2 regions of the Leucobacter luti genome follow, and region 1 is predicted to be linked to the other one. Evidence: riboswitches for the same ligand, from Rfam matches in the RefSeq annotation. Region 1 holds a riboswitch; the other holds the start of a gene.
What was found. A riboswitch is a leader RNA that binds a small molecule or an ion and turns the genes downstream of it on or off. The one in region 1 is predicted to bind thiamine pyrophosphate.
Positions count from the first base shown of each region.

Region 2: linked by a shared signal. The riboswitch ahead of K1X41_RS04855 (thiamine ABC transporter substrate-binding protein) and the one ahead of K1X41_RS03360 (ABC transporter substrate-binding protein) in region 1 are both predicted to bind thiamine pyrophosphate.

Region 1 is NZ_CP080492.1:750,625-754,026, forward strand. It holds gene K1X41_RS03350 (ABC transporter ATP-binding protein) at 1-59, opposite strand, end outside; gene K1X41_RS03355 (ABC transporter permease) at 56-895, opposite strand; gene K1X41_RS03360 (ABC transporter substrate-binding protein) at 892-1,971, opposite strand; TPP riboswitch at 2,002-2,112, opposite strand; gene K1X41_RS03365 (Ykof family thiamine-binding protein) at 2,202-2,864, shown strand; gene K1X41_RS03370 (alpha/beta fold hydrolase) at 2,938-3,402, shown strand, end outside.
Region 2 is NZ_CP080492.1:1,067,820-1,071,221, forward strand. It holds gene K1X41_RS04850 (ABC transporter permease) at 1-939, opposite strand, end outside; gene K1X41_RS04855 (thiamine ABC transporter substrate-binding protein) at 941-2,071, opposite strand; TPP riboswitch at 2,065-2,175, opposite strand; gene K1X41_RS04860 (cell division protein PerM) at 2,183-3,402, opposite strand, start outside.

The DNA of each region.
Region 1 (3,402 bases):
TCCAGTACCGCGTGATCGCCAAACGATTTCCGCAGCCCAGTCAGTTCCAGCGCCTTCAACGTGCAACTCCCTGTTCGACCCGCACCCACGGCACCGCAACCCGCTCGAGCAGCGCGACGAAGCCGAACAGCGCGAGCGTGAGCACCGAGCTGACGGCAACCGCAGCGAGCACGAGGTCTGTGCGGAACACGTGTTTCGCTGATTGCATATACACGCCGAGACCGGCCACTGCACCGGCGTACTCGGCGAATATCGTGCCCACGACGGCATAGGTGATTGAGATCCGCAGCGCCGAGAAGAACGATGGGATGCCCGCAGGAAGGCGGAGCAGGCCGAACACCCGCCATCGCGAGGCCCCCATCGAGCGCAACAATTGCTCCGCGTCGGGGTCTGCGGCGGCGAATCCTCGCAGCAGCCCCACGACCATCGGGAAGAATGTCACGAAGGCGACAAGCAGGATCTTGGGGAGCAGTCCGAACCCAAACCACAACACCACGAGCGGCGCGAGCGCGACCAGCGGCAGCGTCTGGCTCACCACGAGCACCGGCAGAATCGCCCGTCGCAACACGAGCGAGAAGTCCAGGATGGTCGCCACGAGAAACGCGACGGCCACCGAGAGCGAGAACCCAGTGAGCGTCGCCGTGAGCGTGGGCACTGCGTGGCGAAGCAAAGCCTCACGTTCAGTGATCCCGGAGCCCAGCACCCGCATGGGTGAGGGCAGCAGCTCAGCTGGCACCAGGCCAGCCGTCGTCGCCCACTGCCACACCGTGAGCAACAGCGCCACCGCGATGACCGGCGGCGCCAGAAGCTGGGCGGTCCGCGTCAGCGATGCTGCGGCGGTGCGTGCTCGTGCCGCGCTCACCCCTCGCAGCCGCGCGGAAAGGTCCGCGGTCACTTTCGCAGGTCATCGACATAGTATTCGGACCAATCGGGTTCCTCCTCGACCGGCTTCCCCTCGGCATCCGTGAGAAAGCCACCCGCAAACAGGAATGCGCCAAATGCGTCCCAAGCTTCCGGGTCAACTGCGCCAATCTCTCGCTCAGCGGATGCGAGGTATCCCTCTTCCGCCATCAGTTTCGCGCTGCGTCGCACGAGGTTCTCTGCCGTTCCAAGCGTGTCCGGGTTCGCGGCGATCAGCACGTCTGCGGCCGTGTCAGGGTGCTCGACGGCAAAGGCGTAGCCTCGCGCAACTGCGCGCACAAATGCCGCGGCTTCCTCAGGGTGTTCCGCGAGATACGCATCGCTTGAGATGATGCCGGTCGACTGCTGCTCGGGCACCCCGAAGTCCTGGTACCGCCACGCGCGATAGGGGTGACCATCGATCTCCATCTGCAGGTTTTCCCAGGTCGCAACAGAGAGTGTGAAGTCGATTCGATGCTGCGACAGCGCCTCGTACGCACCGGTGTCGAGCACCACCTCTTCGAAGTCACCCGTTCCCCCATCACCCTGGATTGTAGAACTGGCGAGCGCTCCAAACAGCGGGGCCCCAAAGCCACCAAAGGTCCGGCCGTCGAGGTCTTTCGGTCTGGTGAGGTCGTCACGATCTCCCAGTACGACGAGCCGGCCTGTGTCTGTTTGGGTGATCCGGTACACCGACACCACGTCGAGTCCCGCGGTTCGCGCCATCTGCACACCGGATTGCCCCCCGATTCCAAAGTCGGCCTCGCCAGCCGAGACGAGCTGGCTCGCTGGTGTCGAACCGTACGGCAGGATCTCGACGTCAAGCCCAGCGTCGGCGAAGTATCCTTCTGCCTCCGCGACATAGAGCCCGATGTGATTCGTGTTGGGTGCCCAGTCGAGCGCAAAGGTGATGGGTTCGCGGACCGGCTCAGTGGTGGATCCGGACCCTGAGCCTGCCACACCCGGCGCGCTACAACCGGCCAGCGCGAGCGCCCCTGCAGCGAGCGCGGCGGCCGTGGCCAGGATGCGAGCCGTGCGAGGCGGCGTGTGAACAGAGATGTGGTGACGCATGAGCGTGCCCTTTCAATCGTTGAGGGGGCACGGGTAGTGAAGAGTGTCTCCCTGCGCTGGCATGATCCAGATCAGGTTCGACGGTCGAAAGTTGAGTACTTTCCTCTCAGCCCGGCCTACCGGACTCCCGTGTGCTCCACACCGTAGCAGACAGGAACGCGCCGCTGCCGCACGCGCCTCGCCGCGTTGCAGAGGTGCGAGACGGCCCCGGAATCTTCTAGGGTGGGGCCGTGACCCAGACACCAGCTGCCGCGGGAACCGCGGCCACCGACGTTGTTTCGCCTGCTCCGATGACACCGAGCCAGTACGGCGTCGGCGCCCGCTTCACCCTGTCCGTGTATGACTCGGATTACGTGCGGATCATCCTCGAAGCACTCTCCGCGGCTGACGCCAGTGAGCTCACGATCGAGACCACTGACATCTCGACCTTCGTCGGCGGGTCAGAACAACGCGTACTCGAGTTTCTGCGCGATGTGATCACCACTGCAGCCCGAAGCGGCGCTCACCTTTCGGCTGGGATCCTGCTCTCCCGAGGCTGCCCTGGAGAGCTTGCATGTGAGCTGCCCGCCGGCGTGGCAGCGCTGGGCGCTGCACCGATCGCGCTGGCCCCCGCCGGGGTGCGAGCGCGCGCCCACTGGTCGCTCTACCCACTCCTCGACGGCGGATCGACCGGTGACCACATGACGCCGATCTACGCGGCTATTGCAGACGCGAAGACGGCGGGCGTGTACTCCGGTTCCGACCATTTTGCGACGCGGCTCGACGGCGATCTCGCCGAGCTGCTCGAGGTCGCCGCAAACGGATGGATCGGGGTCGGAGGCGTGGTGCAGCATGTGACAACACACCTCACCGTGTCGCTCAACAGCCCCACGAAGATCTCTGACATCGGCTGAGGTGCCCAGCTCCGCCAGTCACACTTCGTTACCTTCGCCCACGAATCGCGCGAACGCTCCTAGCCTGGCTGACATGAGCATCGACTTCCCAGCCCTGCCAGCGTCCATCACTTCCGAGCGAATCACCGTCGCCGCAGACGTGCAGCTGCGCGTACTCCGAGCGGGCAGCGGTGCACCTCTGCTCCTGGTCCCGGGCTGGAACTTTTCTGGCGAGGTGTTCGTGCACCAGCTCGTTGAGCTCGCAGCCCACTACGAAGTAATCGCGCTCGACCCGAGAGGGCACGGTGAGTCGAGCAAGCCACTTACCGGGAACAACTTCCCGCAGCGCGGACGCGATCTCGCTGCCGTCATCGAGGCGCTCGATCTCCGTTCGATCGCCTTGGCCGGCTGGTCATTCGGCGTCCTTGATGTTCTCTCGTACCTCGGGCAATTCGGCGACGACCGAGTGGCGCGGCTGATCCTCATTGATGAGCCGCCGCGTGTGCCGTTCGACCCGGCCAACGCTGCCGAATGGGGCGAAGCCGCGCTCAGCCACGAC
Region 2 (3,402 bases), 320 kb from region 1:
GGCGGCCAGGGTGAGGATCGGAGCGGCGTGCAGAAGCACAATTGTCGCGGCGAACACGGCGAGCACCGGGACATCCCGGAGCGTTGGCCTCCGGAGGGAGCGCCCATCCGGCAACAGTTGCACTGCCCGCTCACCCGCGCTGCGCAGGCGGGCCGAGACAACGAGCACCGCGGCAACGAGCGCAAACTGGGCGAGCGAGAGCACCGCGGCTCCGCGCAGGTCGAGGAACTGGACGGTCATGCGGTAAATCTCAGTCTCGACATTCGCAAATTCGCGGCCGCCAAGGATCAAGACGATCCCAAACGAGGTGGAGCAGAAGAGGAACACGAGAGCCGCGGCCGAAGCCAGGGCGGGTCCGAGCGCCGGGAGCGTCACGGTGAGCCAGGCTCGCACCGGGCTCGCACCCATCACCTGCGCGGCATGGCTCGCACTCTCGTCAAGCCGCGCCCAGAATGTCCCGACGGTGCGTGCAACCACTGTGACGTTGAAGAAGGCGAGCGCGACGATCACCGCGGTGAGGCTCCGCTCGAGCCCGAGCGCAGCGAGCGGACCTCCTGGTCCGAGCACGGCCGAGAACGCGACACCGACGACCACTGTGGGGAGTACGAACGGGATCGTCATCAGCCCCTGCAGCACCGTGCGCCCGGGGAAATCAAGCCGGTAGAGCACGAAGGCGGCGGGGACTCCGAGTGCGACCGACAGCACGGTCGCGAGGCTGGCCTGCGCGAGCGTCTGGCCGATGACGTGCCAGGTGCGTGCTGATCCGAATACCTCAGGAATCCCGCTCAGATCGAGGCGGCCATCTGCCACAAAGCCGGTCGCAATCAGCGACACCACCGGCCAGAGGAAGAAGAGTGCGAGGAACGCAAGGGGCAGCGTGATCGCCAGGGTCCAGGCCGCAACGGCCCATGGCCCGCTTCCGCGCCGCCCCCCGCGCACCCTAGAGTCCGATCTGCTCGCTCAGCGTCTTCAGCCAGCCCTCGCGGCCAGCCTCGATATCAGCGCTCGGGAGGTCATTGAGCTGCGTTTCACTCGGCACCGGGGCGAAGCGTGCCCAGGTTTCGGGCAATTCGACATCGCTAGTGACTGGGTACATGTACATCGTGTCCGGGATCGTAGCCTGGAACTCGCTCGACACGAGGTAATCTACGACAGCCTGCGCGCCCTCGGGATTTGCTGCGCCGGCGAGCACGCCAGCGTATTCGACCTGATTCGAACAGGTGTCGAGGAGCGCCTTCGAAGTGGTCGCTGCGCCGTCTTCGCTCACCGTGAACGCTGGCGAGGATCCGTAGGAAACGACGATCGGTTTTGTGCCTTCGCCGCCGCCCTGAGTGAACTGGCCGTTGTACGCGTCGCTCCAGCCCTGCTCGATCCGTGCACCGTTGTCCATCAGCGCCTGCCAGTAGTCGGCGAAGCCGTCCTCACCGAACTTCGCCACGGTGCCCACGAGGAACGATGCGCCTGTTGACGATGCGGTCGGGTCAAGCAGCACCGTCAAATCACGGTATTCCGGCTTCGTGAGGTCGTCATAGCTTTGGGGCTCGGTGAGCCCTTGCTCCGCGAACCATGCGGGATCGATGTTGATGCAAGTTGCGCCCTGATCCACCGGGGTGAGCGCGAAGGGGACGGACGAATCCGCGGCGCCAGAGCTCTCCTCCGGCAGGATCGCGAGATCTTCAAAGCTCTCAGCGAGCCCTGCGGGGCGGTAGGGCTCCACCACCTCGTTTGCCACGAGGCGTGAGGCGAAGATCGTGTCGACACCGAAGAACGCATCCGCGATCGGCGCCCCCTTCGTGAGCACGAGCTTATTCGTGAGTTCGCCGCCGTCACCGGCTGCGATGACCGACACTTCGTAGCCGGTGGCTGCGCTGGCCGCCTTCGCGAATTCCTCGTTCGGGAACGAGGAATGCACTGCAAGGGTGACCGTCTTCGGGTCACCCTCCCCAGCACCGTTGTCGTGAGAAGCGGCCGGTGCACAGCCGGCGAGGGCAAGTGCGAGTGCCGTGCCGAGCACGGGGAGCGCGGTTCGCGTCGCGCGCCGGGCAGCCGGGTGGGCGTGAGTATGCATCATCGAAGAGTCCCTTCCTCCGCTGGTATGACCCAGATCAGGTTGAACGGTCGGAGCTCGCGTGCTCCCTCTCAGCCCCGCGCGCCGGGACTCCCGTGGATTGCGTCTCTTACCTTAGCGCCACGGGCGCGGGAGGCGCCAACCTGGGCGTTCAGCTTTGGGTTCCGGATCCGGATCCGGATCGACGGAATCGTCCCAGGAGTACGCGCGAAGCGCCTCCGTTGCGGACGCCTCATCGACTTCCTCTGAATCATCAAGGGTGTCCGAGTCAAGCTGCTCGGTCTCGGCATACTCGGCCTCGGCCAGCGCACCCTCGACCAGTTCGGCCTCGTGTTGGTCGAAGAGCTGGGTGGAGCGGGGGGCCGGCTCGGCCGGGCCCGGGAACTCGAAGGGCTGCGTGGCGTCGGGGTCGAGCGCCTCCGCAGTGAACTCCGCGGTGTCGAGCGCGGAGGTGCCGAACTCTGCACTCTCGACATCGTGTGTGCCCGTCTGAACCTCAGCGAGCTCCGCCGGAGCACTCTCCGCCGCAGCAAGCTCGGCCGCGGCAATCTCCGACGCTGTGATCTCGTCGGGCCGACCCCATTCTTCCTCGAACGGGATGAGCACGTCCGCCAGTGGCACCGTCTCATGATCATCGGCACTGCTGGAACTCGGCGCTGCTGCCGCGGTCTCTGTCGCGCTCGCAGCAGCAGCAGCAGCAGCGCCAGCCCCACCAGCAGCACCAAAGCTCCGCAGGGACTCTGGCAGCCCGTCTGGGAGCACAGCCCGCACGCGTGAGGCGTCGATGCGCAGCGCCACGGTGCCGAGCAGCAGCCCGGCGCCGAGCTCTGCCATCACCAGGCCGCCAACAAGCCAGGGCTCAGGCCCAGTGAGCGCGAGCCGGTCCGGGCCGATCGCCCCGGTGCTCAGTGCGGCAAGGCCCGTGACGACGAGACCGGCGATCACCGCGGCGAGGGCCGGAATTGCGAGCGCGACCGGCCACGACACGCGGCGCAACTCCGAGTTGCGGCCGAGCAGGATGACGAGCGCGATGCCAGTGAGCACGACGATCGCTGGCACGATCGCGCCGGCAGCTCCCCACCCCTGCGGGATCGCCCCGAAGATTGGCAGCGCTGGTACCGGGCCAAGCAGTGTTTCAAACGGGGTCACGGCGGTGCCTGCGCCCACGCTGAATCCAGCCCCGGTGAGCCAAGACATGCCCCACAAGACTGCGACCGGCAGCAATGCAAGCTGCGCGAGGAAGAGCAACAGCGAGCCGAGCGGGTCAAGCTGCAGGTGCTGGGTCAGCGCGATGACCTGACCGTAGCCGGTGAGCAGCGCGACGGCGACGGCGA